Regions from separate parts of the Labrys neptuniae genome, predicted to be linked through region 2. Evidence: predicted binding sites of a transcription regulator. Region 2 holds the regulator's gene; each other region holds the start of a gene.

Region 1 (10,408 bases), on a different contig from region 2:
AAGATGGGAATGGGCGGCAACAGGGCTGCAGGGCCTTTCTGCAGGCCGACGCGAGGAAAAGGGATGACGCTCATTGCCGAGCTCCCGCCTGAAGAAGTTCTCGGGAATTATCTAAGCTTTGCGATGTATTGTCATCCAACAAGATGATGATGGAGACGTTTGTGTTTCACTCCTCTTTCATCGAGCCGTCGGAGTGCCCCCGACCCGCGTGGTCGCGAGCAAACGAGCTTTGGGATGGTTTTTCACTCGGTAAAGCATGTTTCTCGCCCCAAGTTGACGTAAAAACCGAGTGTTACAGGAACGCAACAACCCCGCTGAATTGAGACACAGGTGTGACGGAAACACGATGAAACGGCGACCCCGGCCGTTACGAAGCGTCGAATATTCTGGTACGAAGAATCATGAGTTCGAATGAACCGTCCGCAAGCAACACTTACTTGCTTGTGGTCAGACAAAAGCAATAGGCAGCTGAGATTACTCAGCCGGACCTGCCGTAGCGGCGGGTCATGATATGGGGGAACGAATGGCAAGAAACACCCAACTCGCATTCCTGCTGATGGCCGGCGTTTCGCTGGTTGCGAGCCAAGCCTATGCCGGCTCTTTCGCGCTGCGCGAGCAGAGCACAATTGGTCTTGGCCAGGGCTTTGCCGGTGTTGCGGCCGGATCGGGGGGCCTCAGCTCCATGTATTGGAACCCGGCGACGATGACCGCCATTCCTGGCTGGCAGTCCCAGTGGTCTGTGAGCGGCATCTTCCCGCAGGCTGAAATCACGCCGACTTTCGTCGGTTTGCCGGCGCCTTTGTGGCAGGGGACCAGCACCGGCGACATCGCGCAGGACGGCATCCTGGCGGCGGGCTATACGTCTTATCAGGTCAATGACAGGCTCTGGATCGGCCTTGCCACCAACACGCCCTTCGGCTTGGTCACCAAGAATCCCTTCAATTCGCCGGGACAGGTCTATGCCCGCACCTCGAGGGTGATCTCCTTCGATGTTAATCCGACCATCGCCTACAAGGTGACGGATTGGCTCTCGGTCGGCCTCGGCTTTCAGGCCATGTATTTCAAGACCCGCCTGACACAGGCTGCTCCGTTCCCAGGACTTCCGCCGGGCAGCGCAACTCTTCCTGGCGCGCCGACCGCCTCAATCGAGGGCGATAGTTGGGGCTATGGTCTGACTGCCGGTCTCACGATCACGCCGGTCGACGGCACCCAGATTGGCATCGGTTACCGTTCGGCTGTTAAACAGGATCTTGAGGGGACCCTTAGAAATCCGGGCGCTGCGTTGCCTATTTTGCGCCAGATGCGCGTCAAGGCCGATCTGACTTTGCCCGATCAGCTCACCATCGGTATCACACAAAGGGTGACGCCCGAACTCACGCTCTCCGCTGGTTTCGAATGGACGAATTGGAGCCGCTTCGGCGTGATTCCCGTCGTTGCGACGTCAGGACCCGCGGCCGGCCGCGAGGTCACGACCCTGCCATTCAAGTATGATGATGGCTACTATGCCTCGATCGGCGGAGAGTATGCCTGGAGCCCGGAGCTGACACTGCGGGCTGGTCTCGGCTATGAATGGTCGCCGATTTCCGACACCAATCGCGACCTGCGCCTGCCTGACAGCGATCGCATTCATGCCTCGATCGGCTTGGGCTACAAGTTCAACAACAAGCTTTCGGTCGATCTTGCCTATTCGCACCTGTTTGCTTTGAATGGCGATATCAAGCTCGATTCTCGCAATCCCCATTATTCAGGATTGCCCTATTTCGGCAAAGTCGATGCTTCGGTCGACATCGTCTCGGCGGGCCTGACCTATCGCTGGGATGATCCGGGCGAACCCAACCAGCCTGGTATCTTCAAGTAAGACGCTGAATTTCCAATAAAAAAGCCTTCGCGCAGGTTCATGCCGGCGCGAAGGCTTTTTCATGTTGTGCTGTCCAGCCTTGCGACACCTGGCACCCTTCCTCCCGTCGAGCGGGGAAGGGCGCCGGTCATGCCGTCAGGGCTGGCGGACGGCTCAGGCGCTCCAGGCAACCGTGGTCTGGCGCTGGTCGCCGAGCTTCTCGATGCCGAGCGTCATCACATTGCCGGGCTTGAGATAGCGCGGCGGCTTCATGCCCATGCCGACGCCGGGAGGCGTACCGGTGGTGATGACGTCGCCCGGTTCCAGGATCAGGAACTGCGAGATGTAGTGCACGATGTGGGCGACACCGAAGATCATGGTCTTGGTCGAGCCGGTCTGCACGCGCTCGCCGTCGACATCGAGCCACATGGAAAGGTTCTGGACGTCGCCGACTTCGTCGGGGGTAACCAGCCAGGGGCCGAGCGGACCGAAGGTCGGGCAGCCCTTGCCCTTCATCCACTGGCCGGAGCGCTCGATCTGGTAGGCGCGCTCGGAGACGTCGTTGCAGACGGCATAGCCGGCGACGTAGGAGAGGGCGTCCTTCTCCTCGACATAGGAAGCGCGGCTGCCGATGACGATGGCCAGCTCCACTTCCCAATCCGTCTTCTCCGAACCGCGCGGAATGACGACGTCGTCATTGGGGCCGACCACGCAGGACGGTGCCTTGTTGAACAGCACCGGTTCCTGGGGGATCGGCATGTTGCTCTCGGCGGCGTGGTCGGCATAATTGAGGCCGACCGCGATGAAGTTGCCGGGCTGGGCGACGCAGGAGCCCAGGCGCGGATTGCCGGTCACTTCCGGCAGCGAGGCTGGCGCGAGGGCGGCGATCCGGGCCAAAGACTGCGGCGAGAGGGCGTCGCCCTTCCAATCGGCGACATGGGCCGACAAGTCCCTGATCTTGCCATCCGCATCGATCAAACCGGGCTTTTCAGAGCCCGGCACGCCAAACCGTACCAGCTTCATTGTGGGGTCCTTTAGACGAAAGTTGCAGCCCTTCGGCTGTCGTTGAAATTATCGATCCTGAAAGCCGGTCCTCGCGAGGCAAATGCCATCAGCCGGCCGGTGCGGACCATGCCCGATCGGGGGGGCGGTCGCAAGCACTGTGTGGGATGCCACACCAATATTTGTCAGATGAATGGTTGGAATCATGTCGAGAAGAGGGAAGACACCCCTCAATCTGCGGGCAAAATGTGGTGGAAGCGCGCTTTGCGCAAAAAGAACGGATAGTCCTTCGCGGGTTTCGCGAAGGTTGCGCCCAAGCCTGTCGTCCCCAAGCCCCGCACATGACAAAGCCCGCACAGCCGGGCTGTGCGGGCCTCGTGATCGGTTTGGAAACATTGGTGGCCTGAGCAAGGTGCGACCCGCTCGGTCTACATCGCTCCCGCCCAAACGCACCTTGCTCTCGGGATCAGGCGGAGTGTCCCTCGCCACCATTGCGAGCGGCATTGCGCTCGGCCATGAAGCGATCGAACTCTTCCTTGTCGCGGGCACGACGCAGATTGGTGACGAATTCGGCGAAGGCGCGGCCTTCTTCCTCGAGGCGCCGGCGTTCCTCTTCCAGGCGGCGCAGCGTCTCGCGGCGATAGTCGTCGAAAGCGGCATTGCCGGTGGCCGACCAGCCATGGCCGGCATAGCTGCGCTGATCACGCGAGAAGCCGGCGAATTCCGCCTTGGCCCGCTCGAAGCCTTCACGCACCTTTTCCCGGGGAAAGCGGTCGCCCCAGATGAAATAGGCCAGCGCCGCCAGGCCAAGCGGCCACCAGATCAGAAAGCCGGCGATGACCGCCACGACATGAAGCGGATGCCAGCGGCCACGCGTAGAACAAGAGGTCATTATCCTCTCCCATGTTGCAACCCAGCACCCGAGCAATTGGGGGTGGCTGGGGGCAGCTTCAAGGGTACAAGCCGAAGTTGTGTCCGATTTAATCTTGCCGCTCGCCGCAGCGGCAACACGCCGTCACATGAAGCGCACCGCAATTTCATCGGCGACGCTGGCCTGCCGTAAAGTTGCCGCGATCGAAAGTTTTGTGGGTGCGCGTGCTGGGTCGGGCGCAATCCTTGAGGTGTGGAATGAGTGGCGCTTGCACCGACGGCGTCGACACCGGCTTTATGACGTTGGGGGTGGCAAAGGTCGCTTTCCTCGGCGTGGTCCAGGGGATCACCGAGTTGATGCCGATCTCCTCCACGGCCCATATGCGATTGGTGCCGGCCCTGCTCGGCTGGCAGGACCCCGGCTCGGCCTTCTCCGCGGCCATGCAGCTTGCGGCCCTGTGCGCGGTGGTCTGCTATTTCTGGACGGATATCCGCTCGATCACCCTTGGGTCGCTGGCGGCCGTACGCACGGGGGATTGGATGTCCCCGAAATTTCGCCTGGCGGTCGGCGTGGTGCTGGGTACGGTGCCGATCGTGCTGGCCGGCCTGCTGCTCGCGCCAACGCTCAATCGTTGCGACAGTCCCCTGCGGGCCCTGCCTGTGATCGGCCTTGCCTGCCTTGTCATGGGCGGCCTGCTCGCTGCTGCCGAACTCCTGGCTCGCCATCGGCGCCGGGTCGAGGACATGCGATTGCGCGATGCCCTGATCGTCGGGCTCGCTCAGGTGGGCGCCCTGATCCCCGGCGTGTCGCGGTCCGGCTCGACCCTGACGGCGTCGCTGTTCTGCGGTTTCTCGCGCGAGGAGGCGGCACGCTTTTCCTTCCTTCTGGGCATTCCCGCGATTGCCCTGGCCGGCCTGCACGAAATCGCCACGCTTCTGCGTGCCCATCTCTCCGTTGAAGGCTGGCTGATCCTCCTGGTGGGCCTGGTGGTCGGGGCGATTTCCTCTTTTGCCGCCCTTTGGGGACTGATGCGCATCCTCGAGCGCTTTTCGACCTGGCCCTTCATCATCTACCGCATTGTGCTTGGTGCCATCGTGCTCTGGGTTGCCTATCACTAGAGCGAAAGGCCCTCATGAGTGAATGCCTGTTTGCTGCAAGTCTTTGTTTCGGCGCGTCTTTGCAAATCGAGCTGTTTTCGTCTCGGCTCAAGACGCCATCAGAGAAAAAGCGGGCGAATGGGCAGCGATCCCCCTCGGACATGTCGCCTGTCATAAAACCATGAACTGAATCGTGTTTGTGACAATCAGGATGCGTCGTCGATTTCGCTGATGTCTGCAGCAAAGCGCATCAAAGCAAGCGCCGCGTTCTCATGCTTCGTTTCGACGACAGGTTTTTTGGACCAGGCGAGGATGGTGCCATGAACAGCGACAGCGAAGGCACGCGCTACCGAGCGCTCTTTATCTCGGATGTGCATCTGGGGACGCGTGGCTGCCAGGCCGGCATGCTGCTGGACTTCCTGCGCGCCTATGACGCCGAGACGATCTACCTCGTCGGCGACATCGTCGATGCCTGGCAGTTGAAAAGCGGCTGGTACTGGCCGCAGGCCCACAACGACGTGGTGCAGAAGCTGCTGCGCAAGGCCCGCAAGGGCGCGCGCATGGTCTATATTCCGGGCAATCACGACGAGTTCCTGCGTGATTTTCCCGGGCATCACTTCGGGGGCATCGAGGTCATCGAGCAGACCGTGCATGTCGCGGCGGATGGCAAGCGCTACCTGGTAATGCATGGCGATGCCTTCGACGTGGTGGTGCGCCACGCCAAGTGGCTGGCCCTGCTCGGCGACTGGGCCTATGTCACGGCCCTGGGTGTAAATACCTGGCTGAACGCCATTCGCCGGCGCCTCGGCATGTCCTACTGGTCTCTGTCCGCCTGGGCCAAGCTCAAGGTGAAGAACGCCGTCAGCTTCATCGGCCATTTCGAGGAAACCCTGGCCAAGGAAGCCAAGCGTTTGAATTGCGACGGGGTCATCTGCGGCCACATCCACCACGCCACGCTGCGCGACCTCGATGGCGTCACCTACATCAATTCCGGCGACTGGGTGGAAAGCTGCACCGCGATCGTCGAGCATTTCGACGGTCGTTTCGAACTGGTGCGCTGGAGCGAACTGGTCCGGCAGGCCGACAAGCCTCCGGCCCTCCAGGACGAGACGCTGGTTCCTCAGCGCGCCGCCTGAGCCGGTCCCATGAAGATCCTGATCGCCACCGATGCCTGGCGCCCGCAGGTGAACGGCGTCGTCCGGTCCCTGGAGCAGACGGCTGCGGCTGCAGCGCGACAGGGCGTCGAAATCGACTTCCTGGCGCCGGATCGCTTCTGGTCGGTGCCGATGCCATCCTATCCGGAAATCCGCCTTGCCATGCCGCCGCTCGGCGCTATCGAGCGGCATATCGAGGCCGAGAAGCCGGATTATGTCCATATCGCCACCGAAGGGCCGATCGGCCTGCTGACCCGCCGGGCCTGCTTGAAGAAGGGACGCCCTTTCACCACCAGCTATCACACGCGCTTTCCCGAATATCTCGCCGCGCGCGTTCCGGTACCGCTCGACTGGACCTATCGCTGGATCCGGCGTTTCCACAATGCCGGGGCAGGGACGATGGTCTCTACGCCGGCTCTCGAGCGTGAACTGGCGGCCCGCGGCTTCAAGCGGCTGATGCGCTGGTCTCGCGGGGTCGATGCCGAACTGTACCAGCCGAGACCGGTGCGCATCTTCGACCTGCCGGGCCCAATCTTCCTCTATGTCGGCCGGGTTGCGGTCGAGAAGAACATCGAGGCCTTCCTCGATCTCGACCTGCCCGGCTCGAAAGTGGTGGTTGGCGGTGGGCCGGCCCTGGAGATGCTGCGCTCGCGCTATCCGGCCGTTCATTTTGCCGGCATGCTGGAGGGAGAGGACCTGGCGAGGGCCTATGCCTCGGCGGATGTCTTCGTCTTCCCGAGCCTGACCGATACATTCGGCATCGTCCTGCTCGAAGCGATGGCCAGCGGCCTGCCGGTGGCAGCCTTTCCGGTGACGGGGCCGATCGACGTGATCAGCTCCGGCAGGACCGGCATCCTCGACAACGACCTTGCCGTCGCGGCGCGCGCCTGCCTCGACCTCAAACCCGCGGACGCCCGGGCGGAGGCCTTGAAATATTCCTGGGACGCCTGCGCCCACCAGTTCGTCGCCAATGTGGTGGATGCCTGCAGCCGGGCAAAGACCACGCCTGCGCCAGCCAGTGCGGTCAAACAGGGCCGTGCCAGCCTGCCGGTTTGACTATCAAGGTTGAAGCCCGGCGCGCGGCCCTATGACCAGGCGATGTCTGGACTCACATCCGCGACAGCAGCAGGCGGATACCGGCCAGGCCGAAGAACAATGCCAGCGTGGCTTCGATCCAACGCCGCGCCTTCTGATAAAGGCGAACCATGGGGCGGGCGGAAAAGACCAGGGCGTAACCGCCAAAGGTCGTCAGTCCGATCATGGCGCAGCCGACGATGATGGCCAGGGCCGTATAGCCGGGAGCGTCCGATTTCAGGCCGAGCGACATGATGGCGATCCAGGCCAGGATCGACTTCGGATTGGTCAGATGCAGCATCAGGCCGCGCCAGTAGAGCCGGCGGTAGTCGATCGGACCCCGTTCTTGCCTGGTTTCGTCCTGGCCGGCCTTGAAGGCCGAACGCGCCGATTTGACGGCCAGATAGAGGAGATAGAGCCCACCGCCGATCTTGATGGCGGTGATGGCGTTGGCATAGGCGGCCAGCAAGGTGGAAACCCCGGTGGCCGCCAGCATTGCCCAGATCATCGAGCCCGTCATGATGCCGGAAGCCAGTACCAGCGCCGGCAGGCGCCCCTGTCCCATGGCCACGCCCATGATGGCCATGTTGCTCGGGCCGGGGCTGGCGACGGCGACGGTGTACAGCGCATAGACCGCCAGCAAGGCATGGAACTGATGGAGCAGGGCGTCAACCATCGCAAACGTCTCACTGCAAGCCGGGCGTCGGCATGTTGGCTGAGGATTGACGGACAATAGCGGCGCCTGGCTTCAGCGCAAGCTCGGCTTCGGCATGGCAGCCATCCTGCCGACACAACGAAAAAGGCCCCGGGATTTCGGGGCCTTTTCCATGCTCAACCGGGCAGTTGAGAAAGGTCGTTTCCAGCCGGGCTCAGGTGAGCTTGCCGGCGGCGTGCGCCAGGATCGTATAGACCTTGCCGGAATCGGCGGTGAGATAGGTCCTGGCCATGTTGCCGCTGCGATCCTCGCGGTCCACTTCGGTGATGAGCTGTTCGAACTCCTGGACGTAGCGGTCCACCGTCGCCTGGAAGTCCGCGTCGCGCCGATAGCGCCGGCGGATTTCCTCGAAGGCCTGCTGGCCCTGCAGCGTGTAGAGCCGGCGCGAGAAGGCGTTGCGCTCGCCACGACGGTAGCGGTCCCAAACCTCGGCGACGGCGTCATGCTCGACCATCTTGGCGATATCGACCGACAGCGTGTCGAGGGAGGAGGCCATCACGGCGGGCGTGTTGGCCTGGGGAGCCGGTTCGGGCTCTTCGCGCGAGGCGCGGGCCAGCACTTCCGAGAGCCAGCCGGTACCGCGACGTTCACCCCGCGAGGCGGGTGCTGCCACAGCGGTGCTGCGGGCCGGCGCGGCAGGCTTCAACTCGGGCACCGGAGGCAGCGTGCCGGCGCGCGGCATTTCCGCCCGGCGAGCAGGGGCCTCGGCCGCCACGTCGGCACGCTCGCGCAGCCGGAGCGGGGCAGGGATCGGCCGGTCGGTCGGCTCGGCGATATCGAGCGAGCGGCTGGAGCGGCTGACGATATCGGCGAGGTCGTTGAGAGCCTGGATCTGCTCGGCCACGACGCGGCGCATGGTGGCGGTGGAGTCCGAGGTTTCCTTCGGGATCTCCAAGAGGCCGCGCTTGAGCTCGGAGCGGGTGGCTTCCAGCTCCTCCTTCACGGTCTGGGTCATGCCGCGCATCTCCTGGGCCACTTCGGCGAAACGCTCGGTGGCGCTGCCGAACAGGCCGGAGATTTCCTGCACTGCCTGCTCATAGGTCGATTTGAGGGCCGTGGAGGTGCGGTCGCGCTCCTTGCCGGTGGTAGCGCGGATGAGCTCGAACTGGTCGGCGATGGCCTGCGCCGTGGTGTTGGCGTTGTCGGCAAGCAGGCCGCTGGTCTGGCGCGCCTTGCTTTCGGCATTGGCGAGCTTTTCCTCGATCACTTCGGCGAAGGATTTCATCATCGCTTCCATCGCCTCGACCTTGCCGCCGACGGTGGAGACCAGGGCCTCCAGGGTGGCGCGACGTTCGTCGAGGGCCTGGTCGACACGGGTCTGTGTGTCGGTCAGGACAGCCGCAGCGCTGCTGAGGTGGTTGCTCTGTTCCTCCAGGCGATTGGCCATGGTGCCGACATCGCTGATGACGTGCGCGGCAAGGTCGCGCAGCGTCGTGACCTGATCACCGACGCGATCGGTCGCGCCGCTGGTCTGGTCGGCGAGATTCAGCATGGTCGACTGGAAGTCGCGCAGGCGGCCGGCCAGGCCACCCTCGATGGCATCGAGGGCCTTGGTGGAATTGTCGAGCGACTCGTGCAGGGCGGTGTTGGTGCCCGCGACCCGATCCAGCAGCCCGGTGATCTCCTCGCGCAGACGGGCCTGCAACGAACCGAGATCGCCGATCGCCTGGCTGGCCTTGGTCTCGATGGAGGAGGAGAGGGCTTGCGACGAAGCCTCCAGCGCCTGGCTGAGTTCGAAACGCTTGGTCGAGAGTGCTTCGACCAGGTCGCCGCCCTTCTGGCCGATCAACTCGGCAAGCTGGCCCGCACGCTCGTCGAGCGCCTTGGCCACCGTGTCGGCGATGTCGCCGAGTTCGTTCGACATGCTGGTGCTGCGCGTCGACAGCGTCTCGACCAGAAACTGGCCGCGCTCGTCGAGAATCCGGGCGATCTCGCCGGAGCGGGCGCCCAGGAGGCTGGCGAGGGCGCTGGTCTTGTCGCGCAACTGCGTGCTGACATCGCCCGAGATCTGGTTCAGCGTGTCGATCAACTGCTGACCGCGTTCGCTGAGTAGGCCGGCCATGGCATTGGCGCGGGTGTCGAGCAGGGCATTGATCTCCTCTGCACGCTCGCCGAGCTTGACGCTGACGTCGCCGGACAGGCGGCTCAGCGTGGCATCGACCGAAGCGACGCTCTGCAGGAGGTCGACCGAGACGTTCTGCACCTTCTCGCTGAGGGTGTCGGCAATATGCAGGCCGCGCGAGTCGAGCGAGTCAGAAAGATCGGCGAGGCGGCCGAGAACGTCCTGTTCGAAGCGGGTGATCCGCGAGTCGAGCGTGTGCGCGATGTCGTCGGCACGCGTGCTGAGGGCGCGATCGATTTCGCCGACCTTGCTGGACAGCGCGTCCGCAATGGCCGTGGTCTTGCTGTCGAACTGCGCTGCGATTTCGGCCGCCTTGACCGTCAGGTCGTTGCTCATCAGCGAGGAGCGGCTGTCGAGATGCGAGGTCAGGTCTTCGGCGCGGGCGCCGAGCGTTTCGGTCAGGTCGGCGCCCTTGTTGCCGAGCGCCACGACGATGTCGTCGGCGCGGCGCGACAGGGTCTCGGTGAGCGCCGCGCTGCGGCCGTCGATGAGCGAGGTGATCTCGCGGGCCCGCCCGTCGAGCAGGGTGCCGATCG
Region 2 (10,408 bases):
CGCCACCAGCGTCGAGCAGCTCTCCGACCTGATCAAGGCGACCGAGCTCAATCTTGGTTCGGCCGAGATCGAGCAGCTCACCAAGGCGAGCGCATAATTTTCCTGTCGCTGTCGAAAGCGAACGGGATGGCGCGTCATTGTCATGCCGGCGCATCATGCGCCGGCGGAGACAGGAGGAACCCATGCAGTTCGCAATTCTGATCTACAGCAGCGAAGAAGCCATGCTGAAGGCGGATCCCGCCAACAAGCAGCAGATCCTAGCGGCCTATCAGGCCTATACGCAGGCGCTCCAGTCGGCCGGTGCCCTCGGCCCCTGGAGCCGCCTGCGCCCGACGGCTTCGGCCACCACCGTGCGCATCGCCGACGGCAAGACCCAGGTGCTCAACGGGCCCTTCGCCGACACACGCGAGCAGCTCGGCGGCTTCTATATCATCGACGTGCCGGACCTGGATGCCGCGATCGGCTGGGCGGCGCGCTGCCCGAGCGCCGCCATCGGGACCATCGAGGTCCGGCCGATATGGGACCCGAAGGACTATTGAGCGAACGGCCCGAGCCGGTGTCTTCAGCCCCCGCAGCCGAGCTTGCCGAAATCGTGGCGCGACGCAGCTATGGCCGGCTCGTCGCTCTTCTCGCGGCGCGCTCGGGCGACATTGCGGGGGCCGAGGATGCCCTGGCCGACGCCTTTGCTGCGGCCATGGAACATTGGCCGGCGGGCGGCGTGCCCGTCAATCCCGAAGCCTGGCTGCTGACCGCGGCCCGGCGCCGCCAGATCGATGCGGCCCGCCGCGCCAGGCTGCGCGGCGAAAAGGCGGACGAGGTCAGCCGCCATGTCGAGGCCCTCGCCTCGGGGCAGGGCGAGCGGCATGCCGTGCCCGATGAGCGCCTGCGCCTGATGTTCGCCTGCGCCCATCCCTCCCTCGATGCCACCGTACGTGCTCCCCTGATCCTGCAGGTGATATTGGGGTTCGATGCCGGCGCGATCGCCAGCGCCTTCCTGGTCTCGCCCGTGGCGATGAGCCAGAGGCTGGTGCGGGCCAAGGCTAAGATCAAGCAAGCCGGCATCCCTTTCCGCATCCCGGAGCCCGACGAGTTGCCCGGCCGTCTCGACGCGGTGCTGGAGGCCGTTTATGCCGTCTATGCCGAAGGCTGGGCCGATCCGGAAGGGGCTCATGCCCGCGAGCGCAATCTGTCGACGGAGGGGATCTGGCTCGGCCGGCTGCTGGCCTCGCTCCTGCCCGGCGAGCCCGAAGTGCTCGGACTGCTGGCCCTGATGCTGCACGCCGAAGCGCGGCGGGCGGCGCGCCGCGGCCAGGATGGCGATTATATTCCGCTGGAGCAGCAGGACACCGCGCTCTGGGATGCGGGGCTGATCGAGGAGGCCGAGGCCTTGCTTGCCCGGGCCGGCCAGGTGCGCCAGATCGGCCGCTATCAGCTGGAAGCCGCGCTGCAATCGGCCCATGCCCATCGACGCATCTGCGCGACGACGGACTGGGCCGCGATCGTCACATTGTATGAAGCCTTGGTTCTGCTGACAGCTTCTCCAGTGGCCGCCATCAACCGGGCCGTGGCGCTCGCCCGCCTCATGGGGCCGCAGGCTGGTCTGGCTGCACTTGACGAGGTCGCCGGTGACGGACGCATCGTCGATTACCAGCCCTATTGGGCCGCGCGTGCGGACTTGCTGGTGCGGGCCGCCAGACCGGAGGAGGCCCGCAATGCCTATTTGCGGGCGATCGGCCTGGAGAGCGATCCGGCCATCCGCCGCTATCTGCAGGCACGCCTGGCGGATTTGGCAGCGTGACTGCGCAGCGAGGGAGGAGGGCGGATATCGTCGCCCACTCTTGCTCTCTACGTCGCGCAACCCCTAACCCTCTCCCCGTAGGAGCGTGGTGAGGGCGCAACGCAGCCTTGGCGAAGCGGAGCGAGCGGGCAATGCCCGCGAAACGCGCTCAGGATTGCTTGGCGAAGGTCTCGTCGAAGGAATAGCCGGCACCGCGCACGGTGCGGATCGGATCGATCTCGCGCGTGCGGTTCATCGCCTTGCGCAGGCGGCCGACATGCACGTCGACCGTGCGCTCGTCGATATAGACGTCGCGGCCCCAGACGCTGTCGAGCAACTGCTCGCGCGCGAAGACGCGTCCCGGTGCCTGCATCAGGAATTCGAGCAGGCGGAATTCGGTCGGGCCGAGGCGGATCTCGCGATTGCCGCGATGGACGCGCTTGGTCTCGCGGTCGAGAGAGATGTCGCCGGCCTTGAGCAGGGAGGCGACGTGATCGGGCTTGGCCCGGCGCAGCAGGGCACGCACGCGGGCCGAGAGCTCGGGCACGGAGAAGGGCTTGACGACATAGTCGTCGGCGCCGGTGGCCAGACCCCGCACGCGTTCGGTTTCCTCGCCGCGCGCCGTGAGCATGATCACCGGCAGGCGCTCGGTTTCCGGCCGCATGCGAATGCGCCGGCACAATTCGATGCCGGACAGGCCCGGCAACATCCAGTCGAGCAGAACCAGGTCCGGCACGCTTTCGCGCAAGCGGATCTCGGCGTCGTCTCCGCGTGCGACACTATCCACCTCATAGCCTTCGGCTTCGAGATTGTAGCGCAGCAGCAGGGTCAGCGCTTCTTCGTCCTCGACGATCAGAACCTTGGGAGGCATGGCCTATCCCTTGTTATTTAGCCGGCACAGGAAGGTCGACGAGATCGGTGCTGTTGTCCGCCTTGGGCCGCTCTCCGGCCGGCGATTCACCGGTCACGAGATAGTGGACCGTCTCGGCGATGTTGGTGGCGTGGTCACCGATGCGCTCGATGTTCTTGGCGCAGAACAGCAGATGGGTGCAGAAGCCGATATTGCGCGGATCTTCCATCATGTAGGTCAGCAATTCGCGGAACAGCGAGGTATACATCGCATCGATCTCGCCGTCCGAGCGCCAGACCGAGAGGGCTTCCTCGACATTGCGCTGGGCGAAGGCGTCGAGCACCTGCTTGAGCTGCTCGAGTACCAGGTCGGCCATGTGGTCGAAACCGCCGAAGAGCTGGGCCGGCTGGGCGTGACTGTGGATGGCCACCACGCGCTTGGCGACATTCTTGCCGAGGTCGCCGATCCGCTCGAGGTCATTGGCCACCCGCAGGGCCGAGACGATCTCGCGCAGGTCGAGGGCCAGCGGCTGGCGCTTGGCGATGATCAGGATGGCCCTGTCCTCGACCTGGCGCTGCAGCTTGTCGATCGCGGCGTCGAGATCGATCACCGCCTTGGCGCGCTGGGTGTCGCGCTTGAGCAGGGCTTCGACGCTGTCGGCTACGCTCTTCTCGGCATAGCCACCCATTTCGGCGATCATGTTGCGCAGCTCGCGCAGTTCCTGGTCGAAGGATGTAACGATATGGTCGGACATGCCGCCTCCAAATGAATTCGACGCTGGCCGAGGGATCAGCCGAAGCGGCCGGTGATGTAATCCTGCGTACGGCTGTCGTTCGGGGTGGTGAACATCTTGTTGGTCTGGCCGACTTCGATGAGGTCGCCCAGATAGAAGAAGGCCGTCACATCCGCGCAGCGCGCCGCCTGCTGCATATTGTGCGTGACGATGACGATGGTGAAGTCCCGCTTCAATTCGTCGATCAATTCCTCGATCTTGGCGGTCGAGATCGGATCGAGCGCGGAGGTCGGCTCGTCCAGCAGGACGACTTCGGGCTTCACCGCGATGGTGCGGGCGATGCACAGGCGCTGCTGCTGGCCGCCGGACATGCCTAGGGCTGAAGCGTGCAGGCGGTCCTTGACCTCGTTCCACAAGGCGGCCTTGGTCAGGCACCATTCGACACGCTGGTCCATCTCCGCCTTGGAGATGGATTCATGCAGCCGCACGCCGAAGGCGATGTTGTCGTAGATCGACATCGGGAAGGGCGTGGGCTTCTGGAACACCATGCCGATGCGGGCGCGCAGCACCGCCGGGTCGATCTCCTTGCCGATGACGTTCTGGCCGTCGAGCAGCACGCGGCCCTTGGCGGTCTGCCCCGGATAGAGGTCGTACATGCGGTTGAGCACGCGCAGCAGGGTCGACTTGCCGCAGCCGGAGGGACCGATCATGGCGGTGACCTGCCGGTCGATCATGTCGAGATTGATGGCCTTGAGCGCATGCTTCTCGCCATAATAGAAGTCGAGATTCTCGACCTTGAGCTTCACGGCGGCGGCTGGATCGGCGAGGGGGCGTTCGGCAACCGCGATGGAGGCTTGGGGGGTAGCGGACATGGGAGCACTCATTTCTTGGGAGCGAGCACGAAGCGGGTCAGGATATTGAGCGCCAACACGCCGGCGGTGATGAGGAGGGCGCCGCTCCAGGCCACCGAGACGGCCTTGGGATCGGGGTAGGGCGCGAGCTGGTAGATGGCAGCCGGCAAGCTGGCAAAGGCATTGCCGAGATTGAGCGACCAGTTGGAATTGCCGAAGGCCGTGAGCAGCAGCGGTGCGGTCTCGCCGGCGGCGCGGGCCAGGGCCAGCAGGATGCCGGTAACGATACCGGTGCGAGCCGAGCGCCAGGTCACGAAGGTGATGACCTTCCACATCGGCGATCCCAGGGCAAAGGCGGCTTCACGCAGGCTGATCGGCACCAGCGCCAGCATGTCCTCGGTGGTGCGCACGACCACCGGCAGGATGATGATGGCCAGCGCCACCACACCGGCCCAGCCGGAGAACCCGCCCGTCGCCACCACGATCATCTGGTAGACGAACAGGCCGATCAGGATGGACGGCGCCGAGAGCAGGATGTCGTTGATGAAGCGCACCGCATCGGCGAATTTGCTGCCGCGGCCGGCCTCGGCCAGGAAGGTGCCGGCCATGATGCCGATCGGCGCACCGATCAGGAGGGCGAGCAGTACCATGACGAGAGAGCCGACGATGGCATTGCGCAGGCCGCCATCGGCCATGTCCTTGGTGAAGAGGTCCATGGTCAGCGAGGGCAGACCCTCGCGCAGCAGCGTGAACAGGATCCAGGCCAGCGCCAGCAGGGAGATCGCGGCAAAGCTGATCGAGACGACCTTGTAGGCATAGTCGAGGGCGCGGCGGCGGGCGAGACGGGCGCTGCTTTGGGCGAGATGGGCCATGATGCTCTCCCTTACTTGGCGTTGGTGCGCACGAGCATGCGGGAGATCGCAAGCACGATGAAGGAAATCACGAAGAGCACGAAGCCCAGCTCCAGCAGCGACTGGCTGCGCAGCGAGCCGGCCGGCGCGTCCGGGAATTCGTTGGCGATGGTGGAGGCGATGGTCGCGCCCGAGGAGAACAGCGAGGCCGATATTCGGTTGGCGTTGCCGATCACGAAGGTCACCGCCATCGTCTCGCCCAAAGCGCGGCCGAAGCCGAGCATGACGGCGCCGACCAGCGCCGTGCGGCCATAGGGCACCGAGACGTTGCGGAAGACTTCATAGGTGGTGGCACCGACGCCATAGGCCGATTCCTTCAGCATGGCGGGCACCGATTCGAGGATCTCGACGAACATCGCGGTGATGAAGGGAATGATCATCAGGGCCAGGATGATGCCGGCCGTGAGCATGCCGGCGCCGTTGGTGGGGCCCTTGAACAGATAGCCGAGCACCGGCACGTGCGAGAGGACGGAGATGATCGGCGGGTAGATCGTCTGGGCCAGGATCGGCGCCACGATCAGCGACCCCCACATGCCGAAGATGATCGACGGCACGGCCGCCAGGAGCTGGATGGCGATGCCGATCGGCCGCCGCACGCTCTGGGGCGCGATCTCCGTGAGGAAGAAGGCGATGCCGAAGGACATCGGCAAGGCAATGATCAAAGCGAGAATGCCGGTGAACAGCGTGCCGTAGATCATGACGCCGGCGCCGAATTTCTCGGTGACGGGGTTCCAGGCGGTGGACCAGTAGAAGCTCGGCCCGAAATGGGCCAGCGCCGGCCAGCCGCCATAGAAGAGCAGCACGACGATCGAGCAGAGCAGGATCAGCACGAGGGAGCCGCAGCCATAGAGGGCGGCCTTGAAGATGGGATCCAGATTGGCGCCCGGAACCGTCTTGGCCCCGGGCGAGGGAGAACCCTGCGCGACCTTTGCGGCCGAGTTGGATGCGTCCAGCGAGGAGTCGGCTACGGCGCTCATGGCGATGTTCCAGCCTGTGATTCGATCAGGGACGACGACCCGGCGCAGAACCGCGCCGGGTCGGGGTTTCAGCTTATTCGTAGACGGCCTTGCCGTCGGCAGCCTTCACTTCGCTCTTCCAGGCGGTGCGAACGGTATCGATCACCTCCTTGGGCAGCGGGATGTAGTGCAGCTTCTCGGCCGTCGCGCCGCCATCCTTGTAGGCCCAGTCGAAGAACTTCATGACTTCGGCCGACTGCTTGGCGTCCTTGGGATCCTTCGGCAGCAGGATGAAAGTGGTGGAAACGATCGGCCAGGAGGTTTCTCCGCCGACGTCGATCATCGAGACGGCGAAGTCCTTGGCACCCTTCCAATCGGCCTTGGCGGCTGCGGCCTGGAACGCAGGAACGGTCGGCTTGACGACCTTGCCGTCCTTGTTCTGCAGCTGCGTGGTGGTCAGGCTGTTGTTGGCGGCATAGACATATTCGACATAGCCGATGGCGCCCTGGGTGTTCTTCACGGCGCCGGCGACGCCGTCATTGCCCTTGGCACCCGAACCGGTCGACCACTGCACCGAGGTGGCGGCGCCGATATTGCTCTTCCAGTCGGGGCTCACGGCCGAAAGATAGGACGTGAAGACATAGGTCGTGCCCGAGCCGTCGGCGCGGTAGACCGGGGCGATGTCGAGATCGGGGAGCTTCACATCCTTGTTGAGCTCGGCGATCTTCGGATCGTTCCACTTGGTGATCTTGCCCTGGTAGATGTCGGCGATGATCGCGCCGGTCAGCGTGAGCTGATCGGCGGATACACCCTCGATGTTCACGATCGGCACGATGGCGCCGATGACGGTCGGGAACTGCAGCAGCTTGGCAGCGGTCAGCTTGTCGGTGGCCATCGGAGCATCGGAAGCGCCGAAATCGACGGTGCGGTTGGTGATCTGGGTCTGGCCGCCGCCCGAACCGATCGCCTGGTAGTTCAGCGCGGTGCCGGTCTTGGCTTTGAAATCGCTACCCCAGGCATTGTAGACCGGGGCGGGGAAGGTGCCACCGGCGCCGGTGATGTCGGCTGCGAAGGCGGCGGTCGCGGCGATCGTGCTGGACAGGGCTACCGAAGCGGCGAGCGCGAGGAAGGAAAGCTTCACGGTCTATCTCCGTTGTTCTCTGGACAGGCGCTACGATCGTTTACCGGTCGGCAACCCTGTCTACGGCGCGACTCCTAACAAGCCGGCAGCAACGGTTCTATGACAGTTAGGCTATCGTTTTATGACAAATAAAACCGTTATAATTCAATGGGTTGAATGTATTCTGTCAACCGCGTCGCAACGGTGGTGACGCGATTGTTAAAACCCGTCGAAACCCTATGACGATGGCTGCAGCCTCGATCGTCATGCCGGATTCGGGGATACGGGCCTGTCCTTGTTCGGGTGCCCGGCGATTTTCGAGGCCAAATCAAAGATTTGGCGAAATGGCCGAAAGAACCGGCAGTTCCTGAAAATGCCTCGCCGTCTCAATCGATCTGGTCGATCCGGACCGAGAAAACCGTGCTTTCACCCGGTACGCTCTCGATGCCCAGGCGGCCGCGGTGGCGCGCCACGATGTGCTTGACGATGGCGAGCCCGAGGCCCGTGCCGCCCTTCTCGCGGGATTTCGCGGCATCCACCCGGTAGAAGCGTTCGGTCAGGCGCGGTACATGCTCCGCCTCGATGCCCGGGCCGTAATCGCGCACCGTCACCACCGCCTCGCGGCCCTTGCCCTGCGGCTTGGGTTGCGAATCGAGGGTAACCTCGACCTTGCCGCCGGACGCGCCATATTTGATGGCATTTTCCACCAGATTCTCGAAGACACGGATCAACTCGTCCCGCTCGCCCCGTACTTCCAGCATCGGGACGCGCTTGTCGACGCTGAGCGTGACGCTGCGGTCCTGGGCGAGGGGCCCGAGCGTATCGGCGACATGGCCGACAACGGCACCGAGCTCGACCGGCTTGTCGGGCTGGACATGGGCATTGAGTTCGATGCGCGAGAGCGACAGGAGATCGTCGATCAGCCGGGACATGCGATTGGCCTGGGACCGCATGATGTCGAGAAATTTTTCGCGTGCAGCCGCGTCGTTGCGGGCCGGTCCCTGCAGGGTTTCGACGAAGCCGAGCAGGGAGGCGAGTGGCGTGCGCAGTTCGTGGCTGGCATTGGCGACGAAATCGACCCGCATCTGTTCGACACGGTGGCGCTGGGTGACGTCGCGCAGCACGATCACCACGAAGGCCGTGCGGCCGTTCTCGCCGGCAATGGTGGAGATCTGCGCCTCGATGACGCGATCGATCGGTACGCGTTCGGAATATTCGATCTGCCGGCTGGCCCCGGTGTCGAGGGCCGAGCGGATGGCATCGATCAGTTCCGGCACGCGCAGTGCATAGGTCAGGGCTTCCGAAATGCGCAGATTCGGCACGATGTCGCGGGCGCGGCGGTTGAAATAACGAACGGCAAGCTCCGAATCGAGCACGATGACCGGATCCGGAATGGCCATCACCAGATCGTCGAAGGAAGGCTTGCCGCCACCCTCGGGAAGAGTGGGCTGGATGCTGCCGTCATGCCCGCCGGTTGAGGGAATGGTGCCCGTCGCGGCGACGATCATGGCGAAGATGAGCAATCCATGCCAGGGATTGGCGCTGTCCCACAGCACGAGAGCGGCCAGCAGAACCGCGATCGAGAGCACGAGCCAACGGCGACCCCAGATGCGGTTCAGGATGTTTCGGTTCGAACTCACCGGACCAGCTACACCGCTCCAGGCCAATTTCGTCAAGAGCCAGGAGCGTTCCATCACCATCGACATTGCGGCTTTCCATCCAAAGCGTTTTGCGATTTGACGGATTGGTCTCGAATCGCAAGGACGCGTCCAACCAGAGAGCCAGGGCAAAGGGCGTTTCTACCAGAATGCGCTTTGCTCCAGGCGTTGTGGAAATCGTTCATGCTGGCAATGTAGACAGAGCGATGACAGTTTCACGACGATCGCGCGGATTTGGAGAGGTTCCATGACAAAGAAGGCGGGCAAGCAGACGGATGAAGCGCTCAAGAAGGCGATTGCCGGATTTCGTCTCGATGATCTCGACCTGCCTCCGGAGATCGACGAGGCAGCTTTCCGGTCGGGCAACTACCCGCACAAGGAAAAGCTGAAGTCCAAGACCTATGAACGGGATCTTCGCGCCTTGCAGATCGAGCTCCTCAAGGCGCAGACCTGGGTCAAGGAGCAGGGCGAGCGCGTGGTGGTGGTGTTCGAGGGGCGGGACACGGCCGGCAAGGGCGGTGCCATCCATCGCTTTACCCAGCATCTGAGTCCTCGGGATGCGCGCGTGGTCGCATTGTCGAAACCCACGCCCACCGAGCAGGGACAGTGGTATTTCCAGCGCTATGTCGGCCAATTGCCGACCAAGGGCGAGATCGCGATCTTCGACCGCTCCTGGTACAATCGCGGTGGCGTCGAGCCGGTGATGGGGTTCTGTACGCCGGAACAGACTGACAAGTTCCTGCACGAGGCGCCGCAATTCGAGGCGATGCTGGTGCGTGACGGCATCCGGTTGTTCAAGCTCTTCCTCACCATCGGCCAGGCCATGCAGCTCAAGCGCCTGCATGCGCGCTATGCGGACCCCCTCAAGCAGTGGAAGCTCTCGCCGATCGACCACCAGGCGGTGGGCAAATGGGACGACTATTCCCAGGCCTATGACCGCATGCTGGCGGCGACCGATACCGTCGACACGCCCTGGACCATCATCAAGGCCAATGACAAGCTGCGCACCCGCCTTGCCGCCATCCGCGCCGTGCTGACGGATCTGCCCTATCCCGACAAGGACGAGAAGCTGGTGGGTGGGCAGGACAGCAAGATCGTTCTGAGCGCGGAGCGTTTTCTCGCCAATGGCGGGGAGGTCTGAGACGCCTGCAACGCGGGTCCGCCGATGACCGGCTCTATCCTCGGATGCCGATCATCTCCACCTCGTGAGGGAGTGCAGGAGACCGGCACACCAATCCTGCCCGCCTGGGGAACCAGGCGCCCGCCCGCACGTTTTCATCGTGGCGGCCGGCCGATCGCGGTTTGGGCGAATGTCGTGCCATGACTTTGCCCGGTGCCCGACCCGTGCCGCCCCGTACAACGCGACGAGGGAGCGCAGCAATGCCACACACGACCGAACAGCGTATTCGAATGAAGGCCTACGAGATCTGGCTGCGCGAAGGCTGTCCGGAAGGCAGCGATCTTCGCCACTGGGAGATGGCCAAGAAGTTCATTGTCGGCGAGGAGGCAAAATCGACGCTGACCTCCCGTTTCTATGACGTGCACGAGCTGA
Region 3 (10,408 bases), on a different contig from region 2:
GCGCTGACATCGGCATAGGCGAAGGTGCGGATCGCCACCAGGAGCTCCTGGCCGATGCCGCCGACGCCGATGAAGCCCATGACGCCGGCCTCTCTGACATTGATTTCGAAGCGGAGCAGGGAATAGGAGGCGAAGTTGGGCAGGGTCTGGGGCAGCACCGCAAAGCGTATGCTTTCCAGCCAGGAGCCGCCGGTGGCGACTGTGCCCTCGACAGGCTTCATGTCGACATTCTCGACCACTTCGGCAAACAGCTTGCCGAGCGCACCCATGGTGTGGATGGCAAGTGCCAGGGCGCCGGCCATCGGCCCGGACTTGAAGGCGATCAGGAAGATCATGGCAAAGACGATGGTGGGAACCGTACGGCAGAATTCGAGCCAACGGCGCACCACGGCGCGCAGAAGCCGGCTACGCGTCAGGTTTGCGGCCGCCATGAAACACAGGACGAAGGCGCCGAGCACGCCGAGCAGCGTGCCGAGATAGGCGACGAGCAGCGTGTCGCCGAGCAGCACCAGCCATTTGCCGAAACCCCAATACCACTCCCTGACATCGCCGAGGAAGTTGCCGAGACTGAGGGGAGGGGCAATGCGGCTGAAGAAGGAGGTGAAGTTGCCGAGATGAGTCCACAGGAAACCCGGCCGGACCGAGGCCACATGCGCCGACAGGGCGTAGAGGGCGATGCCGACAGCGACGGCGAGCCAGATCCGCCGCTTCTTGGCGGCAATGGTTGCCTGATAGGCCTTCAGCAACGCCCGGGCCTGCGCTTCCGGCAGGCTATTGATAGCCGGCAATATTATATCCTCCTGCCAAGTCGAGCGAGCGCGGTCCAAGGCGAAATCCGTCTGCGCAAAGGGCGCGCACCTTGCGGTACGCGCCCTTTCTTTCGGTCGTGCCTGGCTTTACTGGGTCTTGCGGAGCGCGTCGTTGAACTTCACCATGTCGACGATCGGCTGATATTCCTTGGCGCTGATCGCCGTGAGTTCGAGATCCTTGCCATCGGAAAGCTTGTCGAAATTGGCCTTGTCGTTCTTGGCGTAGTCGATCAGCGCGGCGCCGATCTTCTTCTTCAGATCGTCGGGCAGCGAGGCGAGCACCGTATAGGGGCCTTCAGGCAGGAAGGGCGTCTTGTAGATGACACGGAAATCGGCCTTGGTCATCGCGGTGCCGTCATCCTTCTTGAGGATGCCGCGGCTGAGCATGCGGGTCAGGTTGGAATCGTCTTCCGAGTTCCAGCTGTTGGCGGCGGCGTCGGCGGTACCCTGGGCAAGGGCCAGCACGGCATTGTCGTGGCTACCGGCGAAGACGACGGACGAAAAGAACTTGTCGACGTCGATGCCCTGGCTGTGCAGGCCGAAGCGCGGTGCGTTGTTGCCGGAGGTCGAGTTCGGGTCGACGAGGGCGAGCTTCTTGCCCTTGAGGTCCTCGATGGTCTTGTAGGGGCTGTCGGCCTTCACATAGATCACCGAATAATAGCCGGTGAGGCCGTTGTTATGGCGGGGCACGGCGACCGGCTCGGTGGCGACGCCGGTGATGATGGCGCGGGCATAGGAGGCCGGGCCGTACCAGGCGATCTGGGCAAAGCCGGCGCGCTGGGCTTCGATCACGGCGGCGTAGTCGTTGGCGATGTTGAGCTTGACCGGCACGCCGACCTGCTTGGCGATGTAGTCGGCCAGCGGCTGGTAGCGGTCATTGGTGGTGGAGGCGTTCTCGGCCGGAATGACGGCGAGCGTCAATTCGGGATACTGGGCCTTCCAGTCCTCGGCCTGGGCAGTACCGGCGGCAAAGCTCATGGCTGCTGCGGCAAGGCCGAGCAGCGTGCGGCGCGAAAGCATAGGTCTCTCCTGTCGGAAATATCGTGTTCTTGTGGCTCTTGAAGATGCGCAGCCGGCCTGTCAGGCCGCGACGCTGGCAGGGCGAGCCAAGCCTGCCGAATTTGTACCGCCTGCCCATTTGGTGTCGGCATCTGCGTCCATCACTTCGCCGGCCTCCAGGCCGTAGAGGTCGCGGGCCGCGTCGGCGGTGAGCGTGGCGGGAACGCCGTCGAACACCACGCGTCCCGCCGACATGCCGATCAGGCGGTCGCAATAGGAGCGAGCAAGGTCGAGCGAATGCAGGTTGCAGATGACGGTGATACCGAAATGCTTGTTGATGCGTAAGAGCGCGTCCATCACCACCTTGGTATTGCGCGGGTCGAGCGAGGCGATCGGCTCGTCCGCCAGGATGATCGAAGGTTCCTGCACCAGGGCGCGGGCGATCGCCACGCGCTGCTGCTGACCGCCGGACAGGCTGTCGGCACGCTGGCCGGCAAGATTGGCGATGTCGAACTGCTCCAGCGCGGCGAGCGCCATGGCCTTGTCCTCGAGGCCCCACAGCTGCAGCACGGCGCTGGCGGTCGAGACCTTGTTAAGGCGGCCCATCAGCACATTGGTGAGCACGTCGAGGCGGCCGATGAGGTTGAACTGCTGGAAGATCATGGCGCAGCGCGCGCGCCAGTCCCGCAGGGCCTGTCCGCGCAGGGCCGTGACATCGACGCCATCGAAGGAGATCGTACCGTCGCTCGGGTCGACGAGGCGGTTCAGCATGCGCAGCAATGTCGACTTGCCGGCCCCTGAGCGCCCGATCACGCCGATGAAGGCGCCGGGCGCAATTTCCAGATTCACATCGGCGACAGCCGTCTTGCCGCCAAAGCGCCTGGAAACTCCTTTGATCGCCAGCATGAACAGATCCCTTCTCGTGCAGGTTTCCGGAGTCGGTAACGCCGGGCCATTACAGAGGGATGGCAGTTCAATGATGTTTCGGTGACGATCCACCGCCGATGTCGCCGACAATTGCGACAGGCCGGGCACTCCGGCCGGTTCTTGTCATGGCGTTGTCGCAGGAGAATGGGAAGTACGAGCCTTTCCATGACCGGTGAATTGCCTTGCCTAAGCTCAGCCCCACGCCTCTCATCGACCCGACGGCTTCGGTTTCAGCGAGCCGGCTCGGGTGCTACACAGAGGTGGGACCGTGGACCAGCCTGATTGAAGTCGAACTCGGCGACTATTCCTATGTCGTCAACGATGCGGACATCGCCTATAGCCATGTCGGCCGTTTCGTCTCGATCGCGGCCCATACGCGCATCAATCCGGGCAATCACCCGATGGACCGGGCGAGCCAAAGCCATTTCAGCTATCGCGCCTCGGCCTATTTCGAAGGCGAGAGCGACGAGAGCGACTTCTTCGCTTGGCGTAGGGAACACGATGTCCATATCGGCCATGATGTCTGGATCGGGCATGGTGCGATCGTGCTGCCAGGACGTCGTATCGGCATCGGCGCCGTGGTGGGTGCTGGCGCCGTGGTCACCCGCGACGTCGAGGCCTATACCATCGTCGCCGGCAATCCGGCGCGGCCGATCCGTCGGCGCTTCGACGACGCGATTGCCGATCGCCTGCAGGCCCTGGCCTGGTGGGACTGGTCGCATGAAGCGCTGCGGGCCGCCCTGCCGGACTTCCGCAAGCTCCCGGTCGAGGCTTTCCTCGACAAATATCAGGCTCTTGCCGTTGAGGGCCTAATCGGTCCATCCTGAGGGCATGGCTGATACCCTCCATTTCGAAGATTTCCCGGTCGGCGAGATCGCCACTTATGGCTCGTACAGGCTGACGCGTGAGGCCATCCTCGCCTTCGCCAGGGAATATGACCCCCAGCCGTTTCATCTCGATGATGAGGCGGCAAAAAGCACCATGCTGGGCGGGCTTGCGGCATCCGGCTGGCATGCCTGCTGCATCTTGATGCGGCTCAATTGCGATGGCTTCATGCTCAACTCCACCTCGATGGGCGCCCCCGGCATCGACGAGGTTAAGTGGCTGGCGCCGCTCCGCCCGGATGTCACGCTGAGCGTTCGCCGTACGACGTTGGAGGCGCGGGCTTCCAGAAGCCGCCCCGAAATGGGCTTGGTGAAGTTTCTGTTCGAATTGGTGGCGGACGGCAAGACGGTGGTCACGACCCAGACTGGCTCCATCATGTTCGGCCGGAGGCAGGTGGCATGAAATATTTCGAGGATCTTGCCATCGGCGATACCGACGAGATCGGCGCCTTCACTTTTTCGGTCGAGAACATCAAGCGCTTTGCGACCCTCTACGATCCCCAACCCTTTCATGTCGACGAGGCTGCGGCTGAGGCCAGCCATTTCGGCGGCCTGGTGGCGTCGGGCTGGCAGGTTGCGGCGGTCTGGATGAAGCTCCTGGTGGCGCATCAGGAAGTCGAGATCGCGCGGGCGCGTCAGCTCGGCAAGCCGGTGGTGAAGCTCGGCCCGTCGCCGGGCTTTCGCAACATGGTCTGGGCCAAGCCGGTGCGCGCCGGCGATACGCTGCGCTACAGCGTGGAGATCACGGGCAAGAAGGAGAGCGCTTCCCGCCCCGAATGGGGCATCGTCTCCATGCAGAGCTCGGCGCTCAACCAGCATGGCGAGCAGGCGTTCCGCTTCGAGGGCACTGTCTTCTGGGAAAGGCGTGGATGAGGCGCCTCGGTGTACGGGTCATCAATCCGCACTGAAGGACCTGGAGCCATCAACCTGGTCGCATAGTTGCTCGAGCCCTATCGATCGGGCTAAGTAGACGTGCCTTAGCCAGGCCGGGAGGCAAGACTTGGCGAGGCGATCAGCTGGGGCTCTGAAAGGAGCAGAGGGGTTTCTCCCGTCCTCCCAGCACCAGCGCCAAGACATGGCGCGATCAGGAGATCGGCTTGCCCGGTTTCCGTGCCAATTCCGCATAGAACGCGTAGCCGCGGTAGAGGTCCCTGGTCCGGAGCTGCAAGCCCTCGCGGCTTGCAAGATCCGCCAGTGCTGCGGGCAGTGCGGCGATCGGATGGACGTGGAAGCGCGCCAGCCAGGCAAAGAGCACCCGCTTGAACCAGCTCGGCAGGCCGCCCTGCTGGCCGAAATCCACGATGAGGAGGCGACCGCCCGGTTCCAGGGCTGCAACGGCCCGTTCCAGCACGGCGCGCCAATCCGGGATCATCGACAGCGTGTAGGAGATATAGATGCGCTCGAACCCCTTGCGCCCGAACTGCTCGGGCGAGAAACGGGTGGCATCGGCCTGAGCCACGCTGACACGGGCCAGGCCATTGCGGTCCAGCGAGTGTCGAGCCGTTTCGAGCATCGCCGTCGAGATGTCGAAACCGTTGAGCGCCGTGGCGGGATAGCGCCGGGCCACGGCGATGAGGTTGCGGCCGGTGCCGCATCCGATTTCGAGAATGGTTTCACCCGCTGCCGGCTTGAGCGAGGCGATCAGGTGGTCCCGCCCGAGCAGGTAATATTTGCGCGTGAGATCATAGATGTAGCGCTGGTGGCGATAGATCCGGTTCATCGCCGCCGCGGCGTCGCCTGCCTGCATCTGGATGCTCAATGGAGGGCTCGCAGCTCGTAGAGATGGAAGCCGCCATAGATGGCGGAGCGGTCGCGCGCGGTCCAGGCCCGGCAGCGCTCGCGGTCGTAGGACCAGCGCGCCAAAAGGTCGGCGGGAATTCGGCCTGGCAGCAGGCTTTCCTCGGCGGCGGTGCGGAAGATCACGCGGGCGCCGGGGCGAGCCGTCCGGGTGATCTCGCTCCACAGCTTGGTGAGGATGACATCGGTCATCCAGTCCTGGGCATCGAGCAGCACATAGGCGTCGAGGCTGGCTGCCGGCTGGGCCTTGAGGTGGTCGATCAAATTGACGTGGCGGACATCGATGCGATCGGCCCGATCGCGCACGGCCTCGTAGGCCGTCTGCTCGAGATAGGGTGGCACCGGCCCGTCGCCATCGGGTTTGTAGCCGCGACCGAAGGCCTGCCAGGCGAAATAATTGTCCTTGAGGTCGAAATCGCAGGCGAGGCGTTCCAGCCGCTCGCGCAGCACGTCGGCAATGCCTTCCCCGTCTGCGGCCGCCCCGGCCAGGGCGTTATATTGCTCGGGCGGAATGCCCAGGCCATAGAGCGAGGCCCGCCGGCGGGTGAGCCATTTGATATGGGGGCGATCGAACAGGGGCGCGATGCGCTCGTCGAAGACCCGGCGCTGCTCGGCGAGATCACGGGCGGCCAGGAGGTCGGCCGGATCGATGCGATGCAGCCGCCCGATCAGGTGTCCCAAGCCGATGAAACGGCCGAGCAGGCCGTAACGATAGAGATTCTTGCCGAAATAGCCGATGCGGCGGCGGCCAAGCAGGTCGCGCCCGTCCCAATAGGCCCGTGTCTCGGCGTCGAGATGGGAGCGCAGGGCTGTCTCGTAGATCGAAACATTGCGGCGCTGGTGGGCGCGTGCGAAGAAGTCGTAGAAGGCGGCATGATCGGGCAGGTGCCGGGCGGCCGCGATCTTCAGGCGGTTGAGGGCGATATGGTGGCGGTTGAGGTCGACCGCGGTGATCGCAGCCGGGCCAGCCTTGAGATAGCTCATCACATTGCAGCCGCCGGAGGCGATGGCAACCAGTCGGTCGTCGGATTTGAGAGCCAGCGCCTCCATGTCGATCTCGGGATCTTCCCAGATCTGGGCATAGACGAGGCCACTGAAAGCCAAGGTGAAGAGCCGGTCCTGCATGCCGCGCAGCGACAATAGCCGGTGATGTTCCACGGCCTGCTTCACATGGCCCTGGCTCTTGGCTGGCGCCTGTGTCCCGATGCTGTTCACATCCGTCATGCCCATCCGCTCCTTCGCCGAATCCGGGTTGTGCGATGGGATTCGCGGATAAGACCAAGCGATGACGGGGGGATGACAAGGGGCCGCCAAAGCGACGCGCAGGCGACAGGTCCTCAGGCCGTACCTGTTGCCTCCACACGTTCCTTGCCGAGTGCAGCCGCCATAAGCGTGCGAGTATAGGCTTCGCGCGGTGCATCGAAGATCTGGGCGGTGGGGCCCTCCTCGACGATGCGCCCTTCCTTCATCACGACGACATAGTCGGACAGCGCGCGTACCACCGACAGATCATGGCTGATGAACAGATAGGACAAGCTGTGGGAGGCCTGCAGCTCGCGCAGCAGCTCGACGATCTGTTTTTGCACCGAGCGGTCGAGCGCCGAGGTCGGCTCGTCGAGCACCACCACCTTGGGCTTGAGGATCATGGCGCGCGCAATGGCGATGCGCTGGCGCTGGCCGCCCGAGAATTCGTGCGGATAGCGGTTGCGGGCGGTGGGATCGAGGCCAACCTCGGTCAAGGCCTGGATGGCTCTGATGTCGCGATCGGCAGCCGACAGATTCGGCTCATGCACCCTCAGGCCCTCGGTGATGATGGATCCCACGGACATGCGGGGGGAAAGCGAACCGTAGGGATCCTGGAACACCAATTGCAGGGCGCGTCGCAGCGGACGCATCTCGAGCACGCTTGCCCGCGAGATGTCCCGACCGTCGAAGCGGATGTTGCCTTCGCCGGTATTCAGCCGCAGCAGGGCGCGGCCCAGGGTCGACTTGCCCGACCCCGATTCACCCACGATTCCGATGGTCTGCCCCTGCTGCAGGCGCACGGAAACATCGTCCACCGCCTTCAGATCCATCGCCTTGTGGCCGCCGAACAGGCTGCCGCTGAGATGATAGGTGACGCGGATGTTGCGGCCCTCGAGCAGCACGGGAGCATCGGGACGCGGCGGATCCTTGTGGCCCGACGGTTCGGCCGCCAGCAGCATCTTGGTGTAGTCATGCCGGGGATTGTCGAAGACCTCCTGCGTGGTGCCGGTCTCCACCACTTCGCCACGGCGCATGACATAGACGCGATCGGCAAAACGCCGGACGATGTTGAGATCGTGGCTGATGAAGACGATGGACATGCCCAGGCGCTGCCGGAGATCGGCGAGCAGGGACAGGATCTGCGCCTGCACCGTGACGTCGAGGGCGGTGGTCGGCTCGTCGGCGATCAACAGATCGGGATCGTTGGCGAGCGCCATGGCGATCATCACACGCTGGCGCTGGCCTCCCGACATCTCATGGGGATAGGCATCCACCCGCCGCTCGGGATGGGGAATGCCCACGAGCTTGAACAGCTCCACTGCCTTCTTGCGGGCTTGCTTATAGCTGCCGCCGCGATGATGGACGATCGGCTCGGCTACCTGGCGCCCGACCTTGTAAAGCGGGTCGAGCGAGGTCATCGGTTCCTGGAAGATCATGGTGATCTTGTCGCCGCGTACCTTGTTGAGCTCCTTCGCCGGCAGGCCGAGCAATTCCCTGCCGCGATATTTGGCCGATCCCCGGACCTGGCCGTTGCCGGCCAGCAGGCCCATCAATGCCATCATGGTCTGGCTCTTGCCCGAGCCGGATTCGCCCACAATGGCGACGGTCTCGCCTCTGCTGACCTTGAGGTCGATGCCCTTGACCGCCTTGACCGTACCGTCGGGGGTGCTGAAGTCGACCTCCAGGCCGCTGACGTCGAGGAGGATGTCTTTCGTAGCCTGATCCACAGGTGTCTGTTGCATCGGTCTTCCCTTAAGCAAAATGCGGCTAAGCCGAACCGTCCCCGCGTTTTAACGTATTGATATCGGTAGTATTTTGCGGTTCAAAGCGCCTCCGTCTGAAAGAAAAACGCTCTAGCGATCTTTGGGGTCGAAGGCGTCGCGCAGGCCGTCGCCGATGAAATTGAGGCAGAACAGGGTGGTGACCAGGAAGATGGCCGGACAGATCAGCAGGTAGGGGGCCGCCTCCATGGAATCGGCGCCTTCCTTGATCAGCGCTCCCCAACTGGTGAGCGGTGCCTGTACACCGAGCCCGAGGAAGGAAAGGAAGCTTTCGAGCAGGATGATGCGGGGAATGCGCACCGTCAGGAACACCAGCACCGGGCTCAGCGTGTTGGGAATGATGTGGCGGCGGATCACCGCCCCCTCGCTGAGCCCCAGGGCATGGGCTGCCGAGATGAAGTCGCGCCGTTTCAGGGACAGGGTCTGGCCCCGCACGATGCGGGCCATGTCGAGCCATTCGATGGCGCCGATGGCGACGAAGATCAGCCAGAAATCGCGCCCGAACGAAGCCACCAGCAGGATGACGAAGAACATGAACGGGAGCGAATAGAGGATCTCCACGAAGCGCATCATCAGATTGTCGGCACGCCCGCCAATATAGCCCGACACGGCGCCGTAGGTGACGCCGATGACCAAGCTGACCAGGCTGGCGAGCAGGCCGACGAGCAGCGAGACCTGGCCGCCGATCATGATACGCGTCATGAGATCGCGGCCATTGCCATCGGTGCCGAGCAGGAAATACTGGCCATTGATGTCACCCTGCATGACGACCGTGCGGCCGTCGTCCCTGATATCGGTGACCTTGGTGTTGCGGAATTCGTCGATGCGATCGACATAGCGGGTGGCGCGCGGATCGATCGCCCGGCTCGACGTCAATGTCGCCGTGAACTGGGTGCCCGATGTCTCGAAGGATTGGACCTGCAGACGGGCCTGGGAAGCCGCGCGCTTCATGGCCTCCTCGAGCGTCGCATGCTTGGGATAGGGCGAGAGGCTGGGCGGAACCTTGACGTAGGACCCATAGACCTGGTCGTAGCCGTGGGGCGAAAAGAACGGCCCCAGCACGGAAAAGATCACGATGGCCGCAAACACGAACAGGCTGACCATGGCGGCCTTGTTGCGGCGGAGGCGCAGCCAGGCGAGTTCGAGCAAGCTGCGGCTGCGCGGGAGTGTGGCGGGTGCCAGGCTTGTTTCAGTCATGACGCACCCTCGGATCGAGCCAGGCATAGAGCAGGTCGACGATCAGGTTGAAGATGATGATGAAGACCGAAACCAGCACCACGGTCGCCATCACCAGCGTGTAGTCGCGGTTGAGGGCACCCTCGACGAAATCTTTGCCGACGCCGGGAATGCCGAACACCTTCTCGACCACCACCGAGCCCGTCAGCAGCGAGGCGGCGGCGGGAGCAAGATAAGTGACGATCGGCAGGGTGCCGGCGCGCATGGCATGGGCGACGATGGTCAGCTTGGCGGGCAGGCCATAGGCCTTCGCCGTGCGGATGTGGTCGGCATGCAGGGCCTCCAGCATGGAGCCACGCATCAGGCGGGCAAAGGTCGCCAGTTCCGGCAGGGCCAGGGTGATCATCGGCAGGAGCAGATAGCGAAACGAGCCGTCGCCCCAGCTGCCCGTCGGCAGCCAATGCAGGGTTTGTCCGAAGAGGAGCGCGAGGACCGGCCCGATGACGAAGTTGGGGATGGTGATGCCGATATTGCCGATCGCGGTTACGGCAACATCCACGATCGAATTCTGGCGCAGTGCAGCGATTGTTCCGATCAGAATGCCGCCGACGACAGCCAGGAGCAAGGCCATGCTGCCCAGTTGCAGGGAGTATGGCAGTTTCTGGAGGATGATTTCAGAGACCGTATAGTCGCGATAGACGTAACTGGGGCCAAAATCGCCGCGCAATACGTTCCAGATATAATTTAGATACTGTTTCCATACCGGGTCGTCGAGATGATAGACGCGGTT

Evidence for each region. The regulator PhoB, encoded in region 2, activates phosphate uptake and scavenging genes when phosphate is short. The targets are predictions, from matches to a motif close to TGTCATNNANCTGTCAT.
Region 1: the regulator PhoB is predicted to act here: its motif matches at 4,977-4,993, upstream of ABXS05_RS00385 (UDP-2,3-diacylglucosamine diphosphatase).
Region 3: the regulator PhoB is predicted to act here: its motif matches at 2,857-2,873, upstream of phnC (phosphonate ABC transporter ATP-binding protein).

Annotation. Positions count from the first base shown of each region.
Region 1 covers NZ_JBFNQD010000001.1:79,543-89,950, forward strand. The annotation lists gene ABXS05_RS00360 (Ntn hydrolase family protein) at 1-74, opposite strand, end outside; gene ABXS05_RS00365 (OmpP1/FadL family transporter) at 524-1,858, shown strand; gene ABXS05_RS00370 (fumarylacetoacetate hydrolase family protein) at 2,012-2,860, opposite strand; gene ABXS05_RS00375 (DUF2852 domain-containing protein) at 3,306-3,731, opposite strand; gene ABXS05_RS00380 (undecaprenyl-diphosphate phosphatase) at 3,968-4,828, shown strand; gene ABXS05_RS00385 (UDP-2,3-diacylglucosamine diphosphatase) at 5,128-5,943, shown strand; gene ABXS05_RS00390 (glycosyltransferase family 4 protein) at 5,953-7,017, shown strand; gene ABXS05_RS00395 (LysE family translocator) at 7,070-7,711, opposite strand; gene ABXS05_RS00400 (apolipoprotein A-IV repeat region-like domain-containing protein) at 7,905-10,408, opposite strand, start outside.
Region 2 covers NZ_JBFNQD010000007.1:311,294-321,701, reverse strand. The annotation lists gene ABXS05_RS21305 (aldo/keto reductase) at 1-97, shown strand, start outside; gene ABXS05_RS21300 (YciI family protein) at 183-539, shown strand; gene ABXS05_RS21295 (RNA polymerase sigma factor) at 536-1,798, shown strand; gene phoB (phosphate regulon transcriptional regulator PhoB) at 1,947-2,648, opposite strand; gene phoU (phosphate signaling complex protein PhoU) at 2,662-3,381, opposite strand; gene pstB (phosphate ABC transporter ATP-binding protein PstB) at 3,417-4,244, opposite strand; gene pstA (phosphate ABC transporter permease PstA) at 4,241-5,083, opposite strand; gene pstC (phosphate ABC transporter permease subunit PstC) at 5,095-6,099, opposite strand; gene pstS (phosphate ABC transporter substrate-binding protein PstS) at 6,173-7,219, opposite strand; gene ABXS05_RS21260 (ATP-binding protein) at 7,585-8,904, opposite strand; gene ppk2 (polyphosphate kinase 2) at 9,104-9,997, shown strand; gene ABXS05_RS21250 (DUF2934 domain-containing protein) at 10,237-10,408, shown strand, end outside.
Region 3 covers NZ_JBFNQD010000003.1:409,025-419,432, reverse strand. The annotation lists gene phnE (phosphonate ABC transporter, permease protein PhnE) at 1-791, opposite strand, end outside; gene phnD (phosphonate ABC transporter substrate-binding protein) at 897-1,829, opposite strand; gene phnC (phosphonate ABC transporter ATP-binding protein) at 1,890-2,714, opposite strand; gene ABXS05_RS12625 (LbetaH domain-containing protein) at 2,912-3,562, shown strand; gene ABXS05_RS12620 (MaoC family dehydratase) at 3,567-4,022, shown strand; gene ABXS05_RS12615 (MaoC family dehydratase) at 4,019-4,492, shown strand; gene ABXS05_RS12610 (class I SAM-dependent methyltransferase) at 4,704-5,366, opposite strand; gene ABXS05_RS12605 (BtaA family protein) at 5,375-6,640, opposite strand; gene ABXS05_RS12600 (ABC transporter ATP-binding protein) at 6,754-8,403, opposite strand; gene ABXS05_RS12595 (ABC transporter permease) at 8,515-9,639, opposite strand; gene ABXS05_RS12590 (ABC transporter permease subunit) at 9,632-10,408, opposite strand, start outside.